One region of the Dickeya parazeae Ech586 genome, then DNA from elsewhere that is predicted to be linked to it. Evidence: predicted binding sites of a transcription regulator. Region 1 holds the regulator's gene; each other region holds the start of a gene.
What was found. The regulator PhoB, encoded in region 1, activates phosphate uptake and scavenging genes when phosphate is short. The targets are predictions, from matches to a motif close to CTGTCATAAAACTGNCNNAT.
Positions count from the first base shown of each region.

Region 2: a site for PhoB is predicted at 6,129-6,148, ahead of pstS (phosphate ABC transporter substrate-binding protein PstS). Genes of this name have one in related genera too.
Region 3: a site for PhoB is predicted at 6,416-6,435, ahead of rpoH (RNA polymerase sigma factor RpoH). Genes of this name have one in related genera too.

Region 1 is NC_013592.1:1,092,251-1,102,104, forward strand. Features, by position in the region: gene mak (fructokinase) at 117-1,028, shown strand; gene DD586_RS04940 (SbcC/MukB-like Walker B domain-containing protein) at 1,095-4,778, opposite strand; gene sbcD (exonuclease subunit SbcD) at 4,775-6,007, opposite strand; gene phoB (phosphate response regulator transcription factor PhoB) at 6,330-7,019, shown strand; gene phoR (phosphate regulon sensor histidine kinase PhoR) at 7,047-8,369, shown strand; gene DD586_RS04960 (PstS family phosphate ABC transporter substrate-binding protein) at 8,466-9,440, shown strand; gene DD586_RS04965 (cobalamin-independent methionine synthase II family protein) at 9,687-9,854, shown strand, end outside.
Region 2 is NC_013592.1:4,776,221-4,786,074, forward strand. Features, by position in the region: gene DD586_RS20845 (beta-ketoacyl-[acyl-carrier-protein] synthase family protein) at 1-779, shown strand, start outside; gene DD586_RS20850 (ApeP family dehydratase) at 787-1,287, shown strand; gene DD586_RS20855 (3-ketoacyl-ACP reductase FabG2) at 1,287-2,018, shown strand; gene DD586_RS20860 (beta-ketoacyl-ACP synthase) at 2,018-3,247, shown strand; gene DD586_RS20865 (sensor domain-containing diguanylate cyclase) at 3,329-5,644, opposite strand; gene pstS (phosphate ABC transporter substrate-binding protein PstS) at 6,259-7,299, shown strand; gene pstC (phosphate ABC transporter permease PstC) at 7,433-8,392, shown strand; gene pstA (phosphate ABC transporter permease PstA) at 8,392-9,279, shown strand; gene pstB (phosphate ABC transporter ATP-binding protein PstB) at 9,369-9,854, shown strand, end outside.
Region 3 is NC_013592.1:4,611,506-4,621,359, reverse strand. Features, by position in the region: gene tusA (sulfurtransferase TusA) at 204-449, shown strand; gene DD586_RS20175 (lysoplasmalogenase) at 510-1,139, opposite strand; gene DD586_RS20170 (DUF1820 family protein) at 1,440-1,766, shown strand; gene DD586_RS20165 (DUF1145 family protein) at 1,822-2,103, opposite strand; gene rsmD (16S rRNA (guanine(966)-N(2))-methyltransferase) at 2,093-2,716, opposite strand; gene ftsY (signal recognition particle-docking protein FtsY) at 3,014-4,414, shown strand; gene ftsE (cell division ATP-binding protein FtsE) at 4,420-5,088, shown strand; gene ftsX (permease-like cell division protein FtsX) at 5,078-6,055, shown strand; gene rpoH (RNA polymerase sigma factor RpoH) at 6,443-7,300, shown strand; gene panM (aspartate 1-decarboxylase autocleavage activator PanM) at 7,432-7,851, opposite strand; gene DD586_RS20130 (branched-chain amino acid ABC transporter substrate-binding protein) at 8,255-9,367, shown strand; gene livH (high-affinity branched-chain amino acid ABC transporter permease LivH) at 9,446-9,854, shown strand, end outside.

The DNA.
Region 1 (9,854 bases):
ATCGCAGCGGGCATAATAACGAATTGTGGAGAGAGGCGGTACGATTACGATAATGTCATCGTCAGTCAGACGTGAGTTCGGTAGATAATGGGCTCGGTAGATAAACAGGAGACAACGTGCGAATAGGTATTGATTTGGGCGGCACCAAAATCGAGGTGATCGCGTTGACGAATGACGGTGAGGAAGCCTTTCGTCATCGTGTGGCGACGCCGCGCCACGATTATCGTCAAACCCTGCTCACTATCGCCAACCTGGTCGAGATGGCGGAGCAGGCCACCGGGCAACGCGGCAGTGTGGGTATGGGTATTCCCGGTACGTTGTCACCGGTAACCGGGCTGGTCAAAAACGCCAACTCGGTTTGGCTGAATCAGCAGCCGCTGGATCAGGATCTGGCGCAACTGTTGGGACGATCGGTACGGGTGGCGAATGACGCCAACTGCTTTGCGGTATCCGAAGCGGTGGATGGTGCTGCGGCAGGGGCCAGTAAGGTGTTCGCGGTTATTATCGGTACCGGCTGTGGCGCGGGTATGGCGTTGGATGGCAGAGTGCACAGCGGGCGCAACGGCGTCGCAGGTGAATGGGGTCATAACCCATTGCCGTGGATGGATGAGGACGAATGGCGCGACCAGCAGACGATGCCCTGCTATTGCGGCCGTACCGGGTGTATCGAAACCTTTATTTCCGGGACAGGCTTTGGCATGGATTATCAACGTCTGAGCGGTCATGCACGGCACGGTCATGAGATTATTGCGTTGGCTGAACAGGGCGACCGACTGGCGGAGCAGGCATTGCAGCGTTATGAACAGCGGCTGGCGAAGTCGCTGGCGCATATCGTTAATGTGCTGGATCCTGATGTGATCGTGCTGGGTGGGGGAATGAGTAACGTGAAGCGACTGTATGACACCGTCCCGGCGCTGCTAAAGCAGTGGGTATTTGGCGGTGAGTGCGACACACCGGTTCGACAGGCGATGCACGGCGACTCCAGCGGTGTGCGCGGTGCGGCATGGCTGTGGCCGCGAGAATCATAACCGAGCAAGATGACGATGACAGGGGACGTCGACGACGTCCCCTGATGACTCATTTCACGGCATGATTCATTTCACAGCATAGACGCTGTCGAGCTGGCTGATGCCGAGACCGTTGCGCTTTTTGACCCGAATTTGCACCTGTATGCGCTCTTTCATCGCTTCCACATGGCTGATAACGCCGATGGTTTTGCCGGAGGCATTGAGGTTGTCCAGCACGTCCAGCGCGGTATCCAGCGTTTCGCCATCCAGTGTGCCGAACCCTTCATCAAGAAACAGCGAGTCGATACGGGTTTTCGCGCTCACCAGGTCGGATAATGCCAGCGCCAGCGCCAGGCTGACCAGAAAACTTTCGCCGCCGGACAAGGTTCGGGTATCGCGTACCGCGTCAGCCTGCCAGGTATCGACCACCTGTAACTCCAGCGTGTCGGAGGCCTTGCGTTGCAACAGGTAGCGTCCATGCAGCCGCGAGAGCTGACGATTGGCCAGGAACACCAGGTGATCCAGCGTCAATCCTTGTGCAAAACGGCGGAATTTATCGCCTTTTTGCGAGCCGATTAACTGATTGAGATAGCCCCAGTCATCACACACGTGCTGGCCTCGCTCGATAGCCTCGAGTAATTGGCGTTGCTTATCGCGGCGTTGCTGGTCACTGGTCAGTTGCTGGCGTAATTCGCCTTGTCGTTCGGCTTCGACTTTTACCATATCGCCGAGTCCGGAAAGCAACTGGCGAATATCCCAGTCGTTGATGCCTTCCGGCATGGATTCTGGGCGTGACGCCAGATGGTTTTCCAGCGTGTTATTCGCCTGTTGCAGCAAAGCCTCCACCTGCTGCTGGCGCTGGTTCAGGCGCTCTTTTAAGGTGACGAGCTGCTGGCGTTCCGTTTCATCCAACAAGGCCTGGCGAAACGCGGTTTCGTCATCGAACCCGGCCGCGGCCAGTTCTTCGGCAAACTGAGCCTGAAGCTGTTGTAACGCCGTATCGGCATGCTGGCTTTGTTGCTCCAGACTGTCGACTTCCCCGCTAAGACGGCTTTGCAGTGACTGGCCTTGTTGCCATTGCTGCTGTGCTTGCTGGCCTTCCTGCTCCAGTGTCTGACTGACCTGCCGCAATTGCTTGAGCACGTCGTTGACCGCCTGATTACCCATCAATTGCCAGCGTTGTTGCTGGGCCTGTTCCAGCGTGCGCTGGGTTTCAGTCAGTTGCAACTGGCCGGTTTTGATGGCGCTTTCGGTTTCTTCCAGCCGTCGCTGGCTGGCGATGATTTCCGCTTCCAGCGCGGCCAGTTGCGGCCGACACTGATTCTGTTCGTGCTCGTTTTCCTGCCAGCGTAACCATTCTGTCTGGCGTTGGCGTAACCATTCTTCCTGCTGTGCCAGTGTTGGTGCGGTCAACCCGAAGGTTTCCATCGTTTGGCTCAGGCTGTCGTGCAGGCGTGCCAATTCACGTTCGGTTTTATCCAGTAATAGCTGCTGTTCATCCCGTGATGCCTGCAATGCGGCCTGCTGCTGGCTGTTGAGCTCCAACTGCTGCACGGTTTGCGCCAGCAGTTGCTGGGCAGACGTGAGTAAATCCTTACTTTCCTGAATATGGCGTTGGTTGCGCTCACGGCTGGCAATTTGCGCCTGTAGCGACTGTTCTTGTGCATCGCAGGATTCAATCCACTGGTGTAGCGTCGGCAATTGGAGTGGATCGAAGCTCACCAGTAAATGCTCACTCACCGACTGGCACTGTTGCCGCAGCGATTCGTAATCGCGCTGGACGCTCTCAAGCGCGTTTTGTTGCTGCTGGCGGTGCTGTTTTTGCAACTGGAGCTGGGTTTCGGTTTGCACGACGTTGGCTTTCAGCGTCTCGACTTCCTGACGCAGCGCGTGCAATCGAATCTGGGTTTCTGAGGGGCGCAACGCCTGATAACGCTCCACCGCCGGGTGATGCGTTGAACCACACAGCGGACATTCTTTGCCCGGTTGTAATTGCTGGCGTTCTTTTTCCAGGCTAACGATGTGCAGTTCCAGCTCGTGACGTTTATCGAGATCCGCCAGATGGCTGGCCTGATTTTGATAATCCCGACGTTGCTGCACTTGCAGTTCTTCCAGCGTTTGAATCCGTTGTAGCGTCTCTAGCTGTTGCGCTTCCAGTAGGGTGCGCTGGCTAATCAACCGTTGCAGTACCGCTGCGCTGGTAGCCAGTTGCTGACGCTCCGGGCGTTCCGCCATGCGTCGTGCCAACTGCTGACGCAAGCCTGCCAGCGGGTGTTCCGCCTCCATCTGTTCATCCTGCTTCAGATGGTCATTCAGCAGTTGTTGGGCGCGCTCAGTGGCATTTTGCTGCGCCTGCTGTTTCTCAACCAGTGAAGCGCGCTGCTGGTCGAGGTATTCCGCCTGAATCTGCTGCTGTGCCACTTTTTCCTGCACGACGTGCAGGTCCTGCTGCCATTTATGCTGTTGCGGGAATTGCGCCTGCCACAGTGGAATATGGCTGCCCAGATACTGGTGGCGGCTATGCTGCTGGCGATAGGTATCGATATCTTCCAGCCGTTGCCGCGTTTGTTCTTGCTGGCGCTGCAATCTGGCCAACGTGGTTATCAGCATTTTTTGCTGTTCAACCAGATTATCCAACGCTTGCTGTTGCTGGTTGCGCTGTGTTTGCAGAGTGGCGATGTGATGATCCAGCGGCAAAATCCGCTCGTTAATCAGTGTTTCTTGTTGCTGACGGTAGTCCGCATGTTGCTGGCGTGCAGACAGCGCTTTTTCCAGCTGTGTCTTCAACTGGTTCTGGGCTTCCTGCTGGCGGCTGATTTGCTGGCGCACGTTGGTCAACTGTTGGCTCAGACGTTGTTTTTCCCGCTGCGCCCGCCCACGCTCGTCGAAGCGGGGACGTAGTTTTTCTGCGGGTTCGCCGCGCTCTAGTTTATCCAGTTGCGGTTGGGACTGTTGCTGTAATTGCTGCTGTGCGACGTGCTGTTGCTGTACGTGTTTTTGCGCCTGCTGGAGCTGTAATAGCGTGTCGTACCAGCGTTGATGCGCCAGGACTTCTTCCCGGTGTATCGACAGGGATTGCTCCTGCTGGCGGATAGCGTCCAGTTGTTGTTCCAGCGCCTGACGCTGCTCGTCACTCAGTAGTTCCAGCGTAGCGACCTTCGCCCGTAACGTTTCCAACTGGGTTTGTGCTTCTTTGTGTTTCTCAAAGACGCGCTCGGAGATCAACCCATAGATATCGGTGCCGGTCAGTTCTTCAAGTAATTCTGCCCGTTGATTGGCATCGGCGTTGAGGAACGCGGCGAACTGCCCCTGAGACAACATCATTGACTTGGTGAATCGATCGAAATCCAACCCGGTGAGGTCGGCTATCATCGTCAGCTTGTCGTTTACTTTGTCGGTCAGGATCTTGCCGTCAGCGCACAACGCCAGCTCAACTTTGGGCGGCTGCAGATTGCCTTCCGGGCTGTTGTGGGCGCGACGCTGGCTCCAGAACGCGCGGTAAGCGACATTTTTTACCTCGAATTCCACCTCAGCCAGACATTCGGCCGTGTGGCGGGTCATTAATTCGTTATGGCTGGGGCTGACCTTCAGGCGCGGCGTCTGGTGGTAGAGCGCCAGACAGATGGCGTCCAGCAGGGTGGTTTTCCCGGCACCGGTAGGCCCGGTGATGGCGAAAAGGCTATTGCTGATAAATGGCTCGCGCGTGAAGTCGATTTTCCACTCGCCCTGCAATGAGTTGAGGTTTTTCAGGCGCAGGCTAAGAATTTTCATGCGGACGTCTCCTGTCGCTGTGCGTCAATCTCCTGCATAACCCGATTGAACAATCCTTTTAGACGTTGCTGGCGCGGCTCATCCAGACCGTCTTCCAGTGCCAGACGTCGTTCAAATACCTCGGCCGGTTGTAACTCTTCCAGCGTCTCTTTTTCCAATTGCACCAGCATTTGCTGTTGTTGTTCCCGGGCACGACGCAGCAGGATCACGTCCACATTGAGTGGCTCGGTCAGTGCCTGAATATGTTGCTGGATGTCACTCAGGTAGTCCTGTGTGGCGATTTCAATATCCAGCCATACCGGTTTGTCGCCATGATAATCGCGGAACCCGGCCAGACGGCGTTCTATCTCCGGCAGATTGCCTTTCACCAGTTGCATCGGCTGTTCGCTCGGTATCGTCAGCGCGGTGACTTCCTGCAATTTTCCCTGTTCAAAGTGCACCAGGTAGACCGATTTCTCATGATTGAGCTCATCAAAACTCAGCGGGATCGGTGAGCCGCTGTAGCGGATGTGTTCGCATTGCGCCACGCGCTGTGGACGATGAATATGCCCAAGCGCAATGTAGTCAGCCGGTGGGAAAGCCTGTGCCGGGAAGGCATCCAGCGTACCGATGTAAATATCGCGCACGGAATCCGATGTGGCGACGCCCACGGTGGTGAGGTGCCCGGTGAGCACGATCGGCAGTTCTTTACCCAGTGCCGCACGCTGCTCGCAGGCAAGCTGATAACAGCGCTGATAATGGCTGGCGATAGCGTCTTGTAACGCCTGCTGTTTTTGTGCGCCAGACTGTCCCGCCTGGCTGGTAAGCACATCGCGCGGACGCAGAAACGGAACAGCGCACAGCATCGCGCCGGGCTCGCCGTCACGGTTATTCAGTACCCGTACCTGCTCATGGATATCGCCGTCAAAACCGGCGATCACCTGGGTATTCAGGCAGGCCAGCAACGCGCGGGATTCGTTCAGGGTCGCGACGGAGTCATGATTGCCGCCGAGCACCACCAACTGGCAACCGGTACGCTGCAACGCCACCACAAACTGGTTATACATTTCTCGGGCATAGCTGGGCGGTGCGCCATTATCGAACACATCACCTGCTACTATTACTGCATCGGCCTGATATTGCTCAACCTGCTGCACCAGCCAGTGCAAAAAAGCCTGATGCTCAGGCGCACGGCTACGGGTATAAAAGTACTGACCGAGATGCCAGTCAGACGTATGAATAATTCGCATGAGACTCCCTGCAGGTGAGTGCAAACGAGATGTTGTTTTTGGCGGTGTTCAGACAACGGCACAAGGCGGGCACCGTAGTTAATGGCGAAACGCCGCGTCTTTATCATCGGCGATTATAGGCGTGCAGTTTAGGGCATGTCCCATAATATCTGTATGAACATGGCAACATAGCGTGGTAGGGCGGAGAAAATCAGCCGGGCGGAGGTGCTGGTAAGGCCGCGTCAGGGGCGTGGTTTGTCGGGGGATTTTTCATAAATCTGTCATAAAACTGACGCATAATGCACACCGCACGCTAACCGTGACGATTAACGGCAGGATTGATATGGCAAGACGTATTTTGGTGGTGGAAGATGAAGCGCCGATTCGTGAGATGGTGTGCTTCGTGCTTGAGCAGAACGGCTATCAGCCGGTTGAGGCCGAGGATTACGACAGCGCGGTGAACCGGCTGGCTGAGCCTTATCCTGAGCTGGTGCTGCTGGACTGGATGCTGCCCGGTGGGTCCGGTTTACAGTTTATCAAGCACATGAAACGTGAAGCGCTGACGCGGGATATTCCGGTCATGATGCTGACGGCCCGTGGTGAAGAAGAAGATCGTGTGCGCGGTCTTGAAGTCGGTGCCGATGATTACATCACCAAACCGTTTTCACCGAAAGAGTTGGTGGCGCGCATCAAAGCGGTAATGCGTCGGATTTCGCCGATGGCGGTGGAAGAAGTGATCGAAATGCGCGGCTTAAGCCTGGATCCTTCCTCTCACCGGGTGACCACGGAAGAGCACGCGCTGGACATGGGGCCGACGGAGTTCAAACTGCTGCACTTCTTTATGACTCACCCTGAACGGGTATATAGTCGAGAGCAGTTGCTGAATCACGTGTGGGGCACTAACGTTTATGTTGAGGATCGTACTGTGGATGTCCATATCCGCCGTCTGCGCAAGGCGTTGGAGACCAGTGGACACGACAAGATGGTTCAGACCGTTCGGGGAACTGGATACCGTTTCTCAACACGTTATTGATAGCGTGAGTCCCGGAGAAAATCTGACGTGCTAGAACGTTTGTCCTGGAAAAAGCTGGCGCTGGAGCTGGCTTTTTTTTGTTTGCCCGGCTTATTACTGGGGCTGATTATCGGTTATCTGCCCTGGTTTCTACTGGCGTCGGTGCTGACGGCGCTGTGCTGGAACTTCTATAACCAACTGCGCTTGTCCTACTGGTTGTGGGTTGACCGCAGTATGACCCCGCCGCCCGGCCGCTGGAGCTGGGAGCCTTTGTTCTACGGTTTGTACCAAATGCAGTTGCGTAATCGCCGTCGTCGGCGCGAACTGGCACTGCTGATCAAACGTTTCCGCAGTGGGGCGGAATCGCTGCCGGATGCGGTGGTCATCACCACCGAAGAGGGCGTCATCATTTGGTGTAACCGGCTGGCGCAGCACCTGCTGAGTTTTCGCTGGCCGGAAGATAATGGTCAGAATATCCTCAACTTGTTGCGCTACCCGGAATTTACCCAGTATATGCAACAGCAAGATTTCAGCCGCCCGCTGACGCTGACGCTGAAAAATGCGCATCATGTCGAATTCCGGGTGATGCCGTATTCAGAAGGGCAGTTGCTGATGGTGGCACGTGATGTCACCCAGATGCATCAACTCGAAGGGGCGCGGCGTAACTTTTTCGCCAACGTCAGCCATGAGCTGCGCACGCCGTTGACGGTGTTGCAAGGCTATCTGGAAATGATGAACGACGAATCGCTGGATGGTGCTTTGCAGGCTAAGGTGCTGCACACCATGCAGGAACAAACCCGCCGGATGGATGGGCTGGTGCGGCAACTGCTGACACTGTCGCGTATTGAAGCCGCCGCGGCTATCGATCTCAACGAGAAGGTGGATATTCCGCTGATGTTGCGGGTGCTCAAACGCGAAGCGGATACCTTGAGTCAGGGGCGTCATGAGATAGTGTTTCGCGTCAATGAGCAGTTACAGGTGTTCGGCAACGAGGAGCAGTTGCGTAGCGCGGTGTCGAATTTGGTGTATAACGCGGTTAACCACACGCCGCAAGGCACGCGTATTGAGGTGTGCTGGCAGCAAACGCCGCAGGGCGCGCAGTTCCAGGTTAGCGATAACGGTCCGGGCATTGCCGCAGAACATCTTCCCCGTCTGACGGAGCGCTTTTATCGTGTCGACAAAGCCCGTTCGCGCCAGACTGGCGGCAGTGGGTTGGGGCTGGCCATCGTCAAGCACGCGCTCAGCCATCATGACTCTCGTCTGGAGATCCTCAGTGAAGAAGGTACAGGCTCTCGCTTCATGTTTACCTTGCCGAATCAGCTGATTGTTCGTTCGGTATTAAGTCAGAATGCCGCGAATCCGCTGCGCTAAGCCATGCGGCGGGACTTGATTGTCCCCGCCGCAGTGCCGAGAATAGTGCGTTCTTGTCTTTCACTTCTTTCATTTTCACTCCGATGGAAAACGCACATGAAACCCGTCCGTTACCTGTTTGCTTTGCTGTTGTGCCTGTCTGGTCAGCTTGCTGCTGCGCCGCAGGCGATGTTGGCAGGTAACCTTTCCAGTGCGGGTTCCGACACGCTGGCGAACCTGATGACGTTCTGGGCGGCGGATTTCAGTCAGCATCATCCCGGTGTTAATCTCCAGGTTCAGGCGGCGGGGTCATCCTCAGCGCCAACGGCACTGGCAGCAGGGGCGGCGCAACTGGGGCCGATGAGTCGGCCAATGAAAAGTAGCGAAATCGAAGCGTTCGAGCAGCATTATGGCTATGCGCCAACGGCAGTACCGGTCGCGCTGGATGCACTGGTGGTGTTGGTCAATCAGGATAACCCGTTAACCGGACTGACGGTGCGTCAACTGGACGCCATTTTCTCCATAACCCGCCGTTGTGGCGCGGGGAAAACGGTACAGCGCTGGCAGGAGTTGGGACTAAACGGCGTCTGGCAACAGCGTTCGTTACTGCGTTATGGGCGTAATTCTGCGTCCGGCACGTACGGCTTTTTCAAACAACAGGCGTTGTGTGGTGGTGATTTTCTGCCGCAGGTCAATGAGCTTCCCGGTTCTGCCTCAGTAGTGCAGGCGGTTGCGGCATCGGTGAATGCCATCGGCTACGCCAGTATTGGTTTTCGCGCCAGCGGGGTACGGGTGCTGGCACTGGCCATCAGCGACAAAGACGACTACGTGTTGCCGACTGCCGATACTATCCGTAGTGGACGTTATCCTTACACCCGCTATCTCTATATCTACGTGAATAAAACACCGGGCCAGCCACTGGAGCCGCTGACGGCTGCGTTTTTGGACCGGGTGCTGTCAGTGTCAGGACAGGCGTTGGTCAGCCAGGACGGCTACCTGCCATTGCCGGAAATGGTGCGTGAGCAAACCAGACGATCGCTCGGTCTTGATGACCTGACACCGGCGTCAATGAGTGTTTCTGCAACAAATTGATGATAAAGATGAATTTATTTCATGTGTCGTGAAAATTCCTCCATTGTCGTTGAGAAAAATGCATGACAGGATAGTTTTACTTTTAGCCGTCTGGATGGCTATAAAATTCAGTGGCGAAATTATTTTAGTTAAAACTATTTCTTCTGAAAACTATTTCTACTAAAAACGCATTCATCTAAAAATCGACTCGTCTGACACCTACTGCCGGAAATCAGCTATTTGGGGTCAGACGTGCAGGAGCAAAACATGACACAAGCCCTTCCTCCGTTTCGTGCCGATGTGGTCGGCAGTTTGTTGCGCCCGGCGGCTATCAAGCAGGCCCGTTTACAGTTTCAGGCCGGTGAGATCGATGTCGCCGCGTTACGCCGTGTTGAAGATCAGGAAATCCAGCGTGCCGTGGAATTGCAGCGTGCT
Region 2 (9,854 bases), 1.1 Mb from region 1:
TGGGCGACCCTTCACGTTTTCTGGCGGCTTATCTGGGAACCACCGGTCCGGCGTATACCCTTTCTACCGCCTGCTCATCGAGTGTGCGGGCGATTATCAGTGGAAAACGGCTGATTGAGGCTGGTCTGGCGGATGTGGCGATAGTGGGCGGCGCGGATACGCTTAGCCGCATGCCGGTTAATGGTTTTGACAGTCTGGAGTCGCTGTCGGCCCGTCGTTGCACCCCTTTTAGCCGCCAGCGTGACGGCATCTCGATTGGTGAAGGGGCGGCGTTGATGGTCATCGGTCGGGAACCGGCGGCGGTTGCAGTGTTGGGGATCGGTGAATCGTCCGATGCCCATCACATGTCTGCGCCACACCCGGAAGGTGCCGGGGCGAAACGTGCCATTATCATGGCATTGGAGCAGGCGGGATTGGCGCCGCACGAACTGGGGTACATCAACCTGCATGGAACGGCGACGCGGCTTAATGATCAAATCGAGTCTGCAGTTATCCACCAGATTTTCGGCGAAACGGTGCCGTGCAGTTCAACCAAGCATCTGACCGGGCATATGTTGGGTGCCGCAGGGATTGGTGAAGCCGCGTTATGCTGGCTATTACTGACGCGTGATTTGCCGTTGCCACCACAGGATTTTTCAGACTGTGAGCCGGATGACACACTGCCAGCCTGTGGTTTGCTCACGGCACCGGCACCATTGATGCGGCCGGTGATCCTGTCTAACTCTTTTGCGTTCGGGGGCAATAACGCCTGCCTGATTCTGGGGAAAACCGAGGAGTGACTCTCGAATGAGTGACCATCAGAGTGGCTATCATAGCGCCGACTATTATTCGCCCCACCACTATTTACCTCATCACGCCCCTATGGTCATGGTGGATGAAGTGGTACGGGTTGATCAGAACAGTGCCTGTTGCCGGGTTCGGGTTAGCCGCGACGGCGCACTGGGGCCGTTTCTGAATGCCGAAGGGAATTTGCCTGCCTGGTTTGGCATTGAAATTATCGCCCAGACGGTGGGGGTGTGGGCGGGCTGGCATCATCGCCAGCATCAGGATGAAAAACCCCGGCCGGGTATGTTGCTGGGGGGGCGCGGTTACCGCAGCCAGCAGGATGCTTTTCCAGCGGGCGCTCTGCTGGAAGTCAACGTCACGCTGCTAATGCGAGATGATAAGATCGGCAGTTTTGATGGCGACATTCTCATTGCAGGTGACGTCTTCGCATCAGGCAGGGTAAACACCTATCAGCCGGATGAGACTGAATTACAACGATTATTAGAGCAGGGAAACGATTGATGACGCGTTCGGTATTAGTCACGGGGGCCAGCAAGGGGATTGGCCGCGCTATTGCGTTGCGACTGGCGCAGGATGGTTTTCTGGTCGTCGTGCATTATCACAGCGACCGAAACGGCGCCGAAGAGACAGTGGAACAACTGACCCGGTTGGGGGGGCAAGGCCGCTGCATGCAGTTCGATATCGCCGATCGGGAACAGTGTCGTGTGGCGATCGAATCCGATATTGAGCAACACGGTGCCTACTATGGCGTGGTCAGTAATGCCGGCATTACCCGCGATGGCGCGTTTCCGGCGTTGGATGGACCGGCGTGGGACAGCGTGATTCATACCAATCTGGACAGTTTTTACAACGTTATCCACCCCTGCGTTATGCCAATGATTGGTCTGCGTCAGGGGGGACGAATTATTACGCTGTCTTCGGTTTCCGGCATGATGGGTAACCGTGGCCAGGTGAATTACAGTGCCGCCAAAGCCGGGATCATCGGCGCGACGAAAGCGTTGGCGATAGAGCTGGCGAAACGGAAGATCACCGTGAACTGCATCGCGCCAGGGTTAATTGAAACCGGCATGACGCAACTGGAACCCCTTGTGATTGATGAAGCACTGAAAATCATCCCGATGAAGCGAATGGGGCAGGTTGAAGAGGTGGCCGGGCTGGCGAGCTATTTGATGTCTGATATTGCTGGGTATGTGACCCGTCAGGTGATTTCAATCAATGGAGGCATGCTGTGATGCGTCGTGTGGTTGTGACAGGGATGGGCGGGGTCACCGCGTTTGGCGACAACTGGGAGCAGGTCGCCAGTGGATTGCTTGCCGGTCGCAATGCCGTGCGCAAGATGCCGGAGTGGCAGGTTTATGACGGTCTTAACACCTTGCTGGGTGCGCCGGTGGAAGACTTTCGACTGCCGGAGCACTATACCCGCAAGCGAATCCGCTCAATGGGGCGGGTTTCGCTGATGGCGACTCGGGCGACGGAACTGGCGCTGGAGCAGGCGGGCCTGCTGGGTAATCCGGTACTCACCAATGGTGAAACCGGCATTGCCTACGGTTCATCTACCGGTAGCACCGGCCCGGTCAGCGAATTCGCCACCATGTTGACGGAAAAGCATACCAACAATATTACCGGCACCACCTATGTGCAGATGATGCCGCATACAACGGCCGTTAATGCCGGGCTGTTTTTTGGTTTGCGTGGCCGCGTTATTCCCACCTCCAGCGCCTGTACATCGGGCAGTCAGGCGATAGGTTATGCCTGGGAAGCAATCCGACATGGTTATCAGACCGTGATGGTGGCAGGAGGGGCCGAGGAGCTGTGTCCATCAGAGGCGGCGGTTTTCGATACGTTGTTTGCCACCAGTCAGCGTAATGATGCGCCGGAAACGACGCCTGCGCCTTTTGACACCGCTCGCGATGGTTTGGTCATCGGTGAAGGTGCTGGAACGCTGATTCTGGAAGAACTGGAACATGCACAGGCACGTGGTGCCACCATCTACGCCGAACTGGTTGGTTTTTACACTAACTGTGATGCGGCCCATATTACTCAACCGCAACGAGAAACGATGCAGGTCTGTATTGAAGGGGCGTTGCGGGTGGCGGGATTAACACCTGCCGATATCGGGTATATCAACGCCCATGGCACCGCGACCGATCGCGGTGATGTCGCGGAAAGCCAGGCAACAGCGGCGATTTTTGGCGATACGACGCCGATTTCCTCGCTAAAGAGCTATTTCGGACACACGCTGGGTGCGTGTGGCTCGCTGGAAGCCTGGATGTCGATTGAGATGATGCGCGCGGGATGGTTCGCTCCGACCTTGAATCTACGCCAACCCGCTGAGGACTGCGGCGTGCTGGATTACATTATCGGTGAGCCCCGGCAACTTGACGTGGAATACATCCAATCCAATAACTTTGCCTTTGGCGGTATCAATACGTCGTTGATTTTCCGGCGCTGGCCGTCATAACCCGCTATTACAAGAAAATCACGAAGAATAAGGCTCCCATCGGGAGCCTTATTGACATCATGCCTCGGTAAGGTATGCGTTTTATTTCCACACCACCCGATTGCGGCCTGCGTTTTTCGCTTCGTACAGGGCGTCATCGGCCCGCTTCATATCGCTTTCGAAGTTATCTTTCAGGTTTTGAACATGGCGGTGCTTAATAAAGGTGGCGCCGATACTGATGGTAAAATGGAAAGAATAACCGTCGACGGTGAACAGGGTATTTTCTACCTCGGTACGGATACCGTTGATAATGGTATCCACATTATCGGGGTTGGCGTGGTGCATAATCAGGCCGAATTCTTCACCGCCCAGCCGGGCAACAAAGTCATCGGTACGCAGTTTACTGGTAATGATCTCCGCCAGGCGACAAATAGCCACGTCACCGACGTGGTGACCGTACTGATCGTTGACCTTTTTGAAGAAGTCGATATCGATAATCGCCAGCGCGGTGTTTTTCTCGTGGTTACGGTAGCACTTTTCCGCTTCCAGAATATAAGCGCGTCGGTTGTGGATACCGGTCAGCGGGTCTGTATTCGCCATTTCCAGCAGTTTGGCTTCCAGCTCTTCTCTGGCGCGTTGGGTCTCAAGCGCGTAGAACAGTGACCCCAGTGTATCCACGAACGGGCTGAGAAAGCGTAATTGCTGTTCATTGTAGCCATCAAAGCGGTTACCCAATCCGATCATGCCGACCACTTCATTACGAAAATAAATGGGTAAACCCATAAATTGACGCAGGATGGGGTGGCCTTTTGGCACGCCGCGTGAGGCAGAGTGCGCGCGCGGTGTATTGGTAATCACCGGTTTACCGGTGGTTACCACATGCCCGAACAGGTTATCCAGGCTGGTGAATTGCAGTTTGTTTTGCAGGAACGTGTTATAAGAATTTTTGCTGTCGCCGTTCCAGCTGACATTGGAAATCGCGACGATGTGCAGCACTTTCTTATTCTCATGCTCTCTGACCTGGCCGATGAAACCAAACTCTGACGCTGAAATAGAGAGTAGGTCGTCAAAGATGGACATGCAGGCTTCCTGAATATCGGTTTTTTCCAGAAAGATCTTTTGCGCGCGGTTAATCAATTCCAGCAGGCGTTTATCCGCCTCTTCTTGCAATTCTTTGTTTTTCTTTTCCGTGATATCGCGATGGGTACCGGCAACCCGAATCGGTTTGCCTTTTTCATTGTATTCCACCACCTTGCCGTAGGTTTCAATCCATACCCAATCGCCCTTACTATGGCGCATCCGGTATTGTTCATTGATTAGCGTAGCCTGGCCGGTGGCGCAGGCTTCTGCCGCAAGGACCATTTTTTCCCGGTCCAGCGGATGCATTAATTGCTGCCAGTGGTCTAGTGAGGAGTCGAACTGGTCTTGTGTAATCCCCATCATTTCACACCATTGTTTATTAACGCGGATGGTGTGCCGTCCTAAATCCCAGTCCCAGGTGCCCAGGCTGGATGACTCCAGCACCAGTCGCATCTGGTTATTGGTATCCACCAGCAATTTTTGCAGGTATTTCTGGTGGGAATTATCGATCAGCAATGCCTGTACATGACTCAGTCTGCCGCTTTGATGGTAACTGGCGGTGGAAAGCTGGCGAATCCACAGGGTTTTTCCCCTGGGCGATACAAAGCGGTATTCACATTCCAGATTCGCCACCCCTTTTTTGTGGTTATCCAGTGCAAACAACAGATTCTCGTAATCATCAGGGTGGACATAGCTTTCCATCATTGCGCAGTGATGGCGGATTTCTTCCTGGCTGACACCCAGCACATGCTGCGCGTTGGGCGAGATATAGGAAATGTGCAGCATATTGTCCTGCTGCCAGTTGATGAGCACCACGGATGAGTTATTCAGCAGCCGGATTTCCTGCTCCCGATGCAGCCGTTCATTTTGCAGCTTAAACAGAGATTCGGTGGTGCTGGCAACGAAGGCCGCGGTCTCGCGCGTCGCCTCGTCAAGGATGCGCGGCTGATAGTCAATGGCGGCCAGCGAGCCGACCACAACCTCATCGAGCACCAGAGGAACGCCAAAGTAGCTGCGGATATGCGGGGCTCCGGTAACCAATGGGTGTTTGCAAAACAGGCTATTGGTCAGGGTATCTGGCACAAACAAGGTGGCGGCGCTGGAAATCACCGTGTTGCAAAACGCCAGATCCCGGTCGGTGCATTCAATATTGATACCTTCGCTGAAAATCAGCCACTGCTTATCCAGATCGATAATCGAAATAAAGGCCGCGGGAAAATTCAGTATTCGTGCAAATAAAATGACCTGGTTTTGAAACGATTGCTGTAAGTGTAAGTCGAGCAAATGGTACTCATTGATTTTTGCGACGCGCTGCTCGTCGGCGTTATATTTTTTCATTGTCACTGTTCCTGTAAATATAAATAAAATCAGTGCATTGTTTCCTGGTGCCAGAACAGAAAAACGCGACTATTAGGTTCGGTGATAAAAGAATGAAAACATCCTGTAGGGGAGCGGGATCCTGACGTGAGAGCGTGTTTTTTCAGTTACATATCTGAGTATAGAACAGGTTTTTTTATCGCCAGTGGGATCGGTACCGGGAAGAAACAAAAATCAGGCGATGACATAAATCGGTGACACTGGCGACGTAAACTGAGAACGGATGACACAACTATTATGTGTATCACACGCGGCGTTCCGTTCTTGTTTATGACACCGCTTCATTTTCTTCTGTTTTCGGGGAATGTTGGAAAAAGAGCGAGGGCGGGTATCGTGATAAACGCGCTGATGTGTAATTTTTCTTTAATTATCAATGTGTATTAATGTTGCGCCGACCTGCTTTTATTGAGATCTACCCCCGTATGATTCGCTGAATCCGACTCGTCTGTCACATAACTGTCATATTGCGTACATTTTACTGTCACTGAATTGACCTATTTTCTCCACCAGCAAACTACACTCTGATTAAACAATAGCTCCGGGTCTACACGTTTAGGCATCCCACAGGAGGGATTATGAAACTCATGCGTACCACTATTGCCAGTATTGTTGCAGCAAGTTTTTCTCTGACGGCGATTTCTGCGTTTGCCGCAGCAAATATTACCGGTGCTGGTGGCACTTTCCCTGCCCCGGTTTACACGAAGTGGGCTGACTCTTACGAGAAAGAAACCGGTAACAAAGTTAACTATCAGGGTATCGGTTCTTCCGGTGGCGTAAAACAGATTCTGGCTAAAACCGTTGATTTCGGTGCGTCAGACGCCCCGCTGGAAGATGCCAAACTGACTCAGGAAGGTTTGATTCAGTTCCCGACCGTTATCGGCGGTGTGGTTCTGGCGGTGAATCTGCCGGGCGTGAAATCCGGTGAACTGACGCTGGACGGTAAAACGCTGGGCGACATCTACCTGGGCAAGATCAAAAAATGGAATGACGACGCTATCGCCAAACTGAACCCGGGCGTGAAACTGCCGGATCAGGATATCGCTGTGGTACGTCGTGCCGACGGTTCTGGTACGTCCTATGTGTTCACCAGCTACCTGGCGAAAGTGAACAGCGAGTGGAAAGAGAAGGTTGGTGCGGGCAATACCGTTAACTGGCCGACCGGTCTGGGTGGTAAAGGCAACGACGGTATCGCTGCGTTTGTTCAGCGTCTGCCGGGGTCTATCGGCTACGTTGAGTACGCTTACGCCAAACAGAATAACCTGACCTACACCAAACTGATTTCTGCTGATGGCAAAGCGGTCACCCCGACGGAAGTGTCTTTCAGCAACGCGGCTAAAGGCGCTGACTGGAGCAAATCTTTTGCTCAGGACCTGACCAACCAGAAAGGCGACAATGCGTGGCCGATTACCACCACCACGTTCATCCTGATGTACAAGAAGCAGGAGAAACCTGAGCAGGGCAAAGAAGTGTTGAAGTTCTTTGACTGGGCTTACAACAAAGGTGGCGCACAGGCGAAAGCACTGGACTATGCGACCCTGCCGAATGAAGTGGTTGCGCAAATTCGCGCTGCTTGGAAAAGCCAGGTGAAAGACGGCAGTGATAAAGCGCTGTATTAATTTGCGCCCGGCAAGATAGGTTGTGTGAGTACCGAGAGGTGGATAAACCGGAAACGGGGTATCCACCTCTGACATTGGTTGGGGGCTCCCCCAATTATCGCAAAGACGTAGTTATCTGAAAGAAGAGAGACGTATGGCTGAGCAAAAGCCAACTATTACACCTCCGGGAAAACAGGGCGACATACTGTTCGGGGCGCTGGTCAGACTGGCGGCCCTGTTGACGTTGCTGCTGCTGGGCGGAATTATCGTTTCCCTGATTTTTGCCTCATGGCCAAGCATCAAAACGTTTGGTTTCTCCTTTCTGTGGACCAAAGAGTGGGATGCGCCCGCCGGACAATTTGGCGCGCTGGTACCGATTTACGGCACCGTCGTGACCTCGCTGATCGCGCTGATTATCGCCATCCCCATTAGTTTCGGTATCGCGTTGTTCCTGACTGAGCTTGCGCCGGGCTGGTTGAAACGTCCGCTGGGTGTGGCGATCGAACTGTTGGCTGCGATCCCCAGTATCGTTTACGGCATGTGGGGGTTGTTCGTGTTCGCCCCGCTGTTCGCTAAATATTTTCAACAGCCGGTGGGCAGCGTGTTCTCGAGTATCCCGCTGGTTGGCACCCTGTTTTCCGGGCCGGCGTTCGGTATCGGTATTCTGGCCGCCGGGGTGATTCTGGCTATCATGATAATCCCCTACATTGCGGCGGTGATGCGCGATGTGTTCGAACAAACGCCGGTGATGATGAAAGAGTCGGCGTATGGCATCGGTTGTACCACCTGGGAAGTTATCTGGCACATCGTGCTGCCGTTCACCAAAAACGGCGTGATTGGCGGCGTGATGCTGGGGCTGGGCCGCGCGTTGGGTGAAACCATGGCGGTGACCTTCATCATCGGCAACACGTACCAGTTTGATAGTTTCTCGCTTTATATGCCGGGCAACAGTATCACCTCTGCGCTGGCTAACGAATTTGCCGAAGCGGATACCGGGCTGCATACCGCCGCGTTGATGGAGCTGGGCCTGATCCTGTTTGTGATTACGTTTATCGTGCTGGCCTGTTCGAAGCTGATGATCATGCGTCTGGCTAAAAACGAAGGAGCACGCTGATGGCAAGCATTGGTATTGAAAATCGTTCTGACACGATGGAAACCCGCCGCAAGATGCAGGCCTGGCGCCGCCAGAAAAACCGCGTCGCGCTGTTTCTGTCGATGCTGACCATGGCGTTTGGCTTGTTCTGGCTGGTGTGGATCCTGATGTCCACCGTGACTAAAGGCATTGACGGTATGTCGCTGTCGCTGTTTACCGAAATGACGCCGCCGCCGAATACGGCAGGTGGTGGTCTGGCTAACGCGATTGTCGGCAGTGGGCTGTTGATTCTGTGGTCAACATTGTTTGGCACGCCGTTGGGGATTATGGCGGGCGTCTACCTGGCGGAGTACGGTCGCAAGTCGCTGATCGCGGAAGTAATTCGCTTTATTAACGACATCCTGCTGTCGGCACCGTCGATTGTGGTGGGGTTGTTCGTCTACACGCTGGTGGTGGCCAAAATGGAACACTTCTCCGGCTGGGCGGGGGTGATTGCGTTGGCGCTGTTGCAGGTGCCTATCGTGATCCGTACCACTGAAAACATGCTGAAACTGGTGCCGGATAGTCTGCGTGAAGCGGCTTACGCACTGGGGACGCCGAAATGGAAGATGATTTCGGCCATTACCCTGAAAGCGTCGGTATCTGGCATCATCACCGGGGTGTTGCTGGCGGTAGCGCGTATCGCCGGGGAAACCGCACCATTGCTGTTTACCTCGCTGTCGAACCAGTTCTGGAGCACCGATCTGATGCAGCCGATCGCCAACCTGCCGGTCACCATCTTTAAATTTGCGATGAGTCCGTTTAAAGAGTGGCAAGGGCTGGCGTGGGCCGGGGTATTGCTGATTACCCTGTGTGTGCTGGTGCTGAACATTCTGGCGCGTGTGCTGTTCGCCAAAAAATCACATTAACAGCGCGCTAAAAAACAGATTAATAACGCAACATTAAATGTATATCCGGGCGTCGCACAGGCGGCGTTCGCCAGAAGAGAGAAGTCTTGATGAGTATGGTCACAGAGACATCCGCCAGCAAAATCCAGGTGCGCAATCTGAACTTCTATTACGGAAAATTTCATGCGCTGAAAAACATCACGCTGGATATTGCCAAAAATCAGGTGACGGCTTTTATCGGGCCGTCGGGGTGCGGTAAATCTACCTTGCTGCGTACCCTGAATAAAATGTATCAGCTCTATCCTGAGCAGCGTGCCGAAGGCGATATTCTGCTGGATGGCAACAATATTCTGACCGATAGCCAGGATATCGCGTTGCTGCGCGCCAAGGTGGGGATGGTGTTCCAGAAGCCGACGCCGTTTCCGATGTCTATTTACGACAATATTGCCTTTGGGGTGAAGCTGTTTGAAAAGCTGTCGCGTGCAGAGATGGACGAGCGTGTTCAGTGGGCGCTGACCAAAGCGGCACTGTGGCAGGAAACCAAGGATAAGTTGCACCAGAGCGGTTACAGCTTGTCCGGCGGTCAGCAACAGCGT
Region 3 (9,854 bases), 1.3 Mb from region 1:
TATGCGTCTTTTTAACGCTAACGTGTCGGCATCATACCGCGTTGTTGCGGCTTTGCAATGCTTAGTCAGCGCATCATTTTTGTGCTTATAATTCATGTTCGGCGGGCGGCTTGCACCCCCTTGCGGGAAGCGTAAACTACGCTGCACTAACGATGTCGCATGACTACACCGCACTGTATTCGATAAGCATAATGAGACACTGAATGACCGATATTTTCGCCAATCCAGACCACACGCTGGACGCACAAGGACTGCGCTGCCCGGAACCGGTAATGATGGTGCGCAAAACGGTGCGCCAGATGGAGACCGGGCAAACGTTGTTGATCATCGCCGATGACCCGGCGACCACCCGCGACATTCCCGGTTTTTGCCGTTACATGGAGCATGAGTTGCTGGCGCAAACGACCGAGCAACTGCCGTATCGTTATCTGTTGCGTAAAGGCGCGTAACTCACGCCACTAAACGCGTCACTAACGATGTGCCCCCGGTTGGCCGGGAGGCCGTTGTTATCAGACGTAAAGCGAACGCACTATCAGGAAATGGCCGCCAAAGTAACAGATAGCCATCAATGCCTGATAGGCGCGGAAGCTAACGCGAAAATGATTCACCAGCCAGATGGCGTGGCCGACGAATAACAGCAGCGTGCCTGCCAGTAACGAGAAGTTGGCGGCGTTGCCCAGCGAAAAATAGTGTTCCCCTGCCACCCATGCCATAAAGGCGGTCACTAATACCAGCGCGGTGACCATCAGACGCTCGGCTTTCAGCCGTGACCACAGCAGTGCCAGGAGCAGCGCCGACAGCAGTATTAGCACCAGCGGCAATGGCCAGAATAAGCCCAGTGAAGGCTGAACGGTGAAAAAGCTGATGGTGTAGAGCACATGCGCGGCCAGATAGGCGGCCAGCGCGAACTGTACTTTCTCGCCTGAAAGCTGTAACAACGCGTCACCTATCAGGGTGGCAGCCAGCCCCAGCACCACCAGATAACCGGGGATACCGAGTTGCGGTGTCTGCCAGACCATCAGCATCATCAACAGCAGGGTGAGCGGTTTAAACAACCAGCGCTGCCAGACCGGGCCTCGATAGCTGGCATCGACGTACAGCCAGCCGGAAAAAAATACGGCAATAAAAGACCAGAGCATAGGGTGTCCTTTAATCGGGTGAATAAGGCGCCGCCCCGCCGTGTCGCGAAAGTCGGCGTGTTCGCTTTTTATTGGCCTGCCCGGCAGTGTGGTCACGCCGACAGGCGTTGCCTGTCTAAGTCATGCCAGGTCAACGTGTTGTCACCTAAGTATAGGTAGAACCTGATAGCGGGGTGGGTACGATCCGCGACCTCGACCGGTGTGCCGGTGGAGAGGCGTCAGGCTTCATGCTATGTTAGCGGCCAGTTTTTGTGACGGAATGATGATACCCGACAACCAGCCGGGGGAGACGAACTTTTAATGAGCAATGAACCCGTACTTTACCGTATCCAGTTCATCAATAATGGTAAGAACTATCAGCTGTATGTGCGCGAGCTGGTGCAGAGCAATCTGTTCGGATTTATTGAAATTGCCGACTTCGTTTTCGATAACCAGTCTGCGGTACTGGTTGATCCCACCACGGAAAAACTGAAAACGGAGTTTGCCGGTGTGGGCCGCAGCTATATTCCGCTTCAGGCGATTATCCGTATTGATGCGGTGACCGGGCGTGATCGCGATAGTGCGCGTATTTCAGATCTGGGCGATAACGTCACCCATTTTCCTTATTTGCCCGGTAAAAAAACCTAAGCTATCCGGTGGCGCGTGGCGCGCCACCGTTTCCCTGCTGATAGGCGGTTTGCCGTTAGCGTTTTTTACGCGGCGGCACGGGTTGTTTGCGCTGCCAGTCCAGTAATTCAATTACCCCAAACAGAAAGATGCGCAACTGCAACATCCCGCTGAGCGGCGGGGCGTCTTTGGGTTGACTGGCTTTGAGCAGCAGAAATTGCACGCCGTGCATCAACAGCATGAATCCCATCGCCAGCACCATGAAAATATTCAGTGGGCGGGGAAAGGGATGAATCAGGTTAAGAATCAAGAATCCCCATATACCCAGCATCAGCAGTCGGCCAAAGTTAATCCAAATGCTCATCGTTGCCTCCAGGCGTTGCGTCAGATGCGTGACGGATATAAAGACGATAGGAAACCTGTCCCGCCGTTTTTTCCCGGTGTAACGACCAGGTGGGCGGAATGGCCAGCATGCGGTTTTCCGCTTCGGTTTCGATATAGATCCAGGCTTCTTTCGCCAGCCAGTGACCGGCTTCCAACAGCCGCAGCGTGTCGTCTAACAGGCCACGGCGAAACGGCGGGTCAAGAAACACCACATCGAAAGGAAGCGCCGACGACGGTTTAGCCAGCCACTGCAGCGTGTCGGTGTTCACCACCTCGGCGTTGTCAGCACGCAAGAGCGCCAGATTTTGCGTCAACTGACGTGCAACGTTGCGTTCGGCTTCCAACAGCGTGGCGTGGGCGGCGGCACGGGACAGTGCTTCCAGCCCCAGCGCGCCGCTACCGGCAAAACAGTCCAGACAACGTGAGTGTGCAATCACCGGTGCGAGCCAGTTGAACAGGGTCTCACGTACGCGGTCGGTGGTAGGGCGTAAACCGGGGCTGTCCGGCACGGGGAGTTTTCTGCCACGCCATTGCCCGCCGATGATGCGGATTTGGCCGGGTGCGGATGTCGCTTGATGTTTTGCCATAACCTGTATTTTGCTGAAAAGGGTACCGACGGCTGCCCGTCGGATTTTGTGAGGCGTTATTTTAACGGTGGCGGCCGGTGTAGCAAATGTAAAGATGCAGTTAATGGGAGGAAACGCGGAAAAATCCCCCAAATTCGCAGATTTGTCCGTTGCTTGACACACCTGGTTACGGAGATTGTCACTCCCCTCGGTGGTCCGGCGCGTGTTGCTGGCGTCGGGAAAGTGTTAAACTCGTTGTTTTATTGACTTCATTGGTTATTGATCAGCCGCACTGGGTGGCAGGAGCGCAATTACACGATGGCGAAAGAGAAAAAGCGCGGATTTTTTTCCTGGCTGGGATTAGGGCGTCAGGACGAAGAGCAAACCGAACAAGCGCAACCGGTGCCGGAAGCGACACAGACCGCGGACAAGACAGCGGATAACGCAACGCCTGCGGCGGTGGCATCGGCACAGAATATCAGTGAAACCGTACCCGAGCAGCCGGTACAAGACGCGGTGACAGCCGAAACGGCGCAAACGCCGTCGTCAGACGCGCAACCGCAGGACCCGGCAGTAGAAACATCAACCGCAGCGCCTGAACAACCGGGCATGACGCTGGTAGCCGATACGCCAGACGCTGGCGTAGAAGTAGAAGATGAGGTCGCCGTTGACGCCGACGCAGTAGACGACGCCGAAACGCCAGATGACGCGCAAGTCGAGGAGCAGGCTGAACCCGAGCACGATACGGTGGCAGCGATGGCGGCACCGGTCGTGTCGCAAGAGCAGGAACGCCCGACCAAAGAAGGCTTTTTTGCCCGCCTCAAACGCAGCTTGATCAAGACTCGTCAGAATCTGGGTTCAGGATTTGTCGGTCTGTTTCGCGGTAAGAAAATTGATGACGATCTGTTTGATGAGCTGGAAGAACAGCTGCTTATCGCCGATGTTGGGGTGGAAACCACCCGCAAAATTATCGCCCGTCTGACCGAACATGCCAGCCGCAAGCAACTGAAGGATGCTGAAGCGCTGATCGCGTTGCTGAAATCGGAAATGAGCGACATTCTGGCGAAAGTGGACGTGCCGCTGGCTATCGACAGCAAGACGCCGTTCGTCATTTTGATGGTTGGCGTCAACGGGGTGGGGAAAACCACCACCATCGGCAAGCTGGCGCGTCAGTATCAGGCGCAAGGCAAATCGGTGATGCTGGCCGCAGGCGATACGTTCCGCGCGGCGGCAGTGGAGCAGTTGCAGGTGTGGGGCCAGCGTAACAATGTACCCGTCGTGGCGCAGCACACCGGTGCGGACTCTGCCTCGGTGATTTTCGATGCGTTGCAGGCCGCCAAAGCGCGTGGCGTCGATGTGTTGATTGCTGATACTGCTGGTCGTTTGCAAAACAAATCGCACCTGATGGAAGAACTGAAGAAAATTGTGCGCGTGATGAAGAAGCTGGATGAAGACGCACCGCACGAAGTGATGCTGACGCTGGATGCCAGCACCGGTCAAAACGCGGTCAGCCAGGCCAAACTGTTTAATGAGGCGGTTGGGCTCAGTGGCATCACGTTGACTAAACTGGATGGCACCGCCAAGGGCGGCGTGATCTTCGCTATCGCCGATCAATTCGGCATTCCTATCCGCTATATCGGGGTGGGAGAGAGTATCGATGATTTAAGGCCGTTCAAGGCGGATGATTTTATTGAAGCCTTGTTTGCCCGTGAGGATTAAAACGGATGATTCGGTTTGAGCAGGTCAGTAAGGCGTACCTCGGTGGTCGCCAGGCGTTGCAGGGGGTGGATTTTCATATCCGCCCGGCTGAAATGGTATTTCTGACCGGTCACTCTGGTGCGGGGAAAAGTACCCTGCTGAAGCTGATTTGCGGGATTGAGCGCCCCAGCGCGGGCCATATCCTGTTTGGTGGGCACGATATCAGCCGCCTGAAAAAACGTGAGGTGCCGTTTTTGCGCCGGCAGATCGGGATGATCTTTCAGGATCACCATTTGCTGATGGATCGCACGGTGTATGAAAACGTCGCTATGCCGCTGATTATCTCCGGTGCCAGCGCCGAGGATATCCGTCGCCGCGTGTCGGCGGCGCTGGATAAGGTCGGGCTGCTCGACAAGGCGCGCAGCTACCCTATCCAGCTTTCTGGCGGTGAACAACAGCGTGTCGGCATTGCCCGGGCGGTGGTGAATAAGCCTGCCGTACTGCTGGCGGACGAACCGACCGGCAACCTGGATGACGCGCTCTCCGAAGGTATTCTGCGCTTGTTTGAAGAGTTCAACCGCGTGGGCGTCACCGTGCTGATGGCGACGCATGATACCGGGCTTATCGCCCGTCGCCATTATCGGGTGCTGACGCTGGCGCAAGGGCGCATGCTGGGAGGTCACGATGGCGAATAATACCCGCACGCAACGAGCCGCCAACAACACCAAATCCAAATCCCGGTCTTTACAAGGTGGCTGGCAGGAACAGTGGCGGTACGCCTGGACGAATACCCTGCGCGATATGCTGCGTCAGCCGCTGGCTACACTATTAACCATCATGGTGATCGCCATTTCACTGACACTGCCCAGCATCTGTTATCTGGTGTGGAAAAACGTCAGTCAGGCGGCGTCACAGTGGTATCCCACACCACAATTGACGGTGTATCTGGACAAATCGCTGGATGACAACGCCGCCGAAGCGGTGATGGGCAAAATCAAGGCGGAAGACGGCGTAGATAAGGTCAACTACCTGTCACGCAAGGAGGCGATGGGTGAGTTTCGCAACTGGTCCGGTTTTGGCGGCGCGCTGGATATGCTGGAGGAAAACCCACTGCCAGCGGTGGCTATTGTCTCGCCGAAATTGGGCTTCCAGTCTAACCAGACACTCACGACCTTGCGCGATCGCATCGCTGCTATTCAAGGGGTGGATGAAGTGCGCATGGACGACAGCTGGTTCTCCCGTCTGGTAGCGTTGACCGGGCTGGTGGGCCAGGTGGCAGCGACGATAGGCATTCTGATGGTGGTGGCGGTCTTTTTGGTGATCGGCAACAGTGTGCGGCTTAGTATTTTCAGCCGTCGAGAAACCATCAATGTGATGAAACTTATCGGTGCTACCGACGGTTTTATTCTGCGGCCGTTCCTGCATGGTGGTGCGTTGTTGGGTTTTTGCGGCGCGGTATTGTCGTTGATCCTATCGCAGGCGCTGGTCTGGAAGTTATCCGGGGCGGCGGCGCAGGTGGCGGCCGTATTCGGCACCACCTTCACGGTACGCGGGTTGGGCTGGGATGAAGCGCTACTGCTGATTCTGGTCGCGGCGATGATTGGCTGGCTGGCGGCCTGGCTGGCTACGGTACAACATTTACGCCGTTTTACACCGCAATAGCCTGTATCGCCGTCCGGCCTGATGGTTTTCTGGTATACTCTTCCCCCGAAGTGAGTGACGCCCGGCGGGGGAAGTGTGTAACCAAGGTCAGTGTTTAATGACGTTTAGTGTGTAATAACGTTTAGTGTGTGACCAAGGTTTTAGTGCCGCTTCCTTCCTCAGCCGTTTGTCAGCCCGTCTTCCACCTTGTTGTCTCCATCTTGATATAAAAAATAAGATGGTTAAAAATGGTGGAACTTGTGCAGTTCGTCACACTCTAAACCGGTGGTAAGCCCTAAATAGTGTTTAGGTGCTGCAAATTGATTTTTTAGGCACAGAAAGTGCAGCAATTACCGGTATGCTATCCGATGATGTGCAACGTTATGAATGATTAATGAGAGGGGTGGAATGACCAAAGATATGCAAACTTTCGCCTTAGTTCCCCAGGGCAGTCTGGAAGGGTACATCCGTGCCGCCAATGCCTATCCGATGCTGACGGCAGACGAAGAGCGGGCGCTGGCTGAACGACTGCATTATCACGGGGATCTGGACGCCGCCAAGCAGCTGATTCTTTCGCACCTGCGTTTTGTTATTCATGTTGCCCGTAATTATTCAGGGTATGGCCTGCCGCAGGCGGATCTGATTCAGGAAGGCAACATCGGTCTGATGAAGGCGGTTCGTCGCTTTAACCCGGATGTAGGCGTTCGTCTGGTGTCGTTTGCCGTGCACTGGATCAAGGCCGAAATTCACGAGTATGTCTTGCGCAACTGGCGTATCGTCAAGGTGGCGACCACCAAAGCGCAGCGTAAACTGTTCTTTAACCTGCGTAAGACCAAGCAGCGTTTAGGCTGGTTCAATCAGGATGAAGTGGAACTGGTGGCGCGTGAGCTGGGTGTGACCAGCAAAGATGTCCGTGAAATGGAATCGCGTATGGCGGCGCAGGATATGACCTTTGATCCGTCGCCGGAAGATGATGCGCAGCCGGGCCAGCCGATGGCGCCCATGCTGTACCTGCAGGATAAGTCTTCCGACTTTGCTGATGGCATCGAAGAGGACAACTGGGAAACCCATGCGGCGGACAAGTTGACCTATGCGCTGGAAGGGCTCGATGAGCGTAGCCAGCATATTATCCGTGCCCGCTGGCTGGACGATGATAATAAGTCCACGTTGCAGGAACTGGCGGATCATTACGGTGTGTCTGCTGAGCGTGTGCGTCAGTTAGAAAAGAACGCCATGAAGAAACTGCGGGCGGCTATCGAAGCGTAACGCTACGCCATTCGCAGACGATACAACGTCTAAACGACCGGGATAGTTCAAACTACCCGGTCGTTTTGTTTTATACCCCAGGCTTTTATCACCGGATGCGCCTGTGGCACGCCACTACTTTTCTTCCTTGTTCACTTCCCTTCCTGATTGACAATGTATTCCCAGCCGCCGGATACCGGATAGAAACCGCAGGATTGCATAAACTTATCCATCACGGCTTCGCTGACCAGAGCATGGTCGGCGGCGTCCAGCCACCACTCTTTCACGTCAGGGCAGGCTTTTAGTACCTCGTCGAGCAGATACTTGCCGACGCCATGCCGCCGGGTGGAGGTTCTGACTTGCAGGTCGGTTAACTCTGCACTGTCGCTGTTTGTATCGATTTCGACAATCACCCCGGCCAGCAGGTGGCCGTTAAAACGGGCGGCAAACAGGCGGTGATCATGGTTCAGGTCGCGCTCCAGTGCGTCGAAATTCTGGTGTGGCCAAATGAAAGCCAGGTCATGCCTGTCCTGTTCGCTGATTTTTGTGAGGCGTTCAACCGAGAGTCTCATACGCGGGTACTCCTGTTGATTCTTAAGAATATTGTAGTGATTCTGTAGAAAAAGGGTTGTGTAACTTTTTCTGTACGGTTAACAGGGAAAAAGGTTTTCCCGGCATTAATTTTTCGAGTAATTAATTATTCTTTGGTGTTCAAACCAGCATAACTGACTATTTATAAAGCAAAACTCAAATTTTAAATATGATATTTTATGCTGTTGGCGCCGTGTTTTACTGAGAATTACAGTTGATTTACAGCATAAAACTCCTGTTTAATATTATGAATAATAAAGCCTTATTACAAACTATTGCTTATAGTAGAGTCTAACTCGTTATTCCGTATGAAAAAGTGCGAACAATAACGGTTAACGACAATAATTATAGCAATATCCAAAAATGACAGATGGGGTAAAACGGATGAAATTAAGCAAAGGTAACGCATTACTGGTGGGGTGCCTGGCAGCGGCAATGAGCCATGCGGTAAACGCGGCGGATATCAAAGTCGCGATCGTCGGTGCCATGTCTGGCCCGGTAGCGCAGTACGGTGATATGGAGTTTACCGGTGCGCGTCAGGCTATTGCCGACATTAACGCCAAGGGCGGCGTGAACGGTAACAAACTGGTAGGTGTGGAATTCGATGACGCGTGCGACCCGAAACAGGCCGTTGCTGTCGCCAACAAGGTGATTAACGAAGGTATTCACTATGTGATTGGTCACCTGTGTTCGTCGTCCACTCAGCCTGCATCTGACATTTACGAAGATGAAGGCGTGCTGATGATTACACCGGCCGCGACTGCGCCTGACCTGACTACCCGTGGCTACAAGTTGATTATGCGTACCACCGGTCTGGATTCCGATCAGGGGCCGACCGCCGCGAAATATATTCTGGAGCACGTTAAACCGCAGCGTATCGCCGTGGTGCACGACAAACAGCAGTATGGCGAAGGGCTGGCTCGTGCCGTGCAGGATAGCCTGAAAAAAGCCAACGCGAATGTGGTGCTGTTTGAAGGGATCACCGCCGGGGATAAAGATTTCTCCACGCTGGTGGCGCGCCTGAAGAAAGAGAACGTCGATTTTGTCTACTTTGGCGGTTACTACCCGGAAATGGGGCAGATCTTACGCCAGGCTCGTGCGGCAGGCCTGACGACCAAGTTTATGGGCCCGGAAGGCGTGGGCAACTCGTCGCTGTCCAACATTGCGGGTGATGCTTCTCAAGGCATGTTGGTCACCTTACCTAAACGTTATGATCAGGTACCGACCAACCAGCCTATCGTTGACGCGCTGAAAGCCAAGAAACTGGATCCGACCGGTCCGTTCGTGTGGACGACCTATGCCGCGTTGCAGTCGCTGAGCACGGCGATGCAGCGTACCGGCAGCACCGAGCCTGCCAAACTGGCCGCTGACCTGAAAGCCAAGTCGGTAGACACGGTGATGGGCCCGCTGAGCTGGGACGAAAAAGGCGACCTGAAAGGGTTTGAATTTGGCGTATTCGAGTGGCATGCGGACGGTACTTCTTCTCCGGCGAAGTAATTAACCGAACCCGTATTACTCCCAATACCGATGCCCCCTCAGCCGTCAGGCTGCGGGGGCAATGTCTAAGGTTAAGGTATGTCCGAGCAGTTCCTCTATTTCTTTCAGCAGATGTTCAACGGCGTGACGTTGGGCAGCACCTATGCGCTGATTGCCATTGGCTACACCATGGTTTACGGCATTATCGGCATGATTAACTTCGCCCACGGCGAGGTGTACATGATCGGTAGTTATGTTTCTTTTATCGTGATCGCGGCGTTGATGATGATGGGCATCGACGCTGGCTGGCTATTGATTGGCGTCGCGTTTATCGCGGCGGTGGTGATCTCCAGCGCCTACGGCTGGAGTATCGAGCGTGTGGCTTACAAGCCGGTGCGCAATTCCAAACGTCTGATCGCACTGATTTCCGCCATCGGGATGTCGATTTTCCTGCAGAACTACGTCAGTTTGATGCAGGGGTCGCGTGACGTGGCGTTGCCGAGCCTGA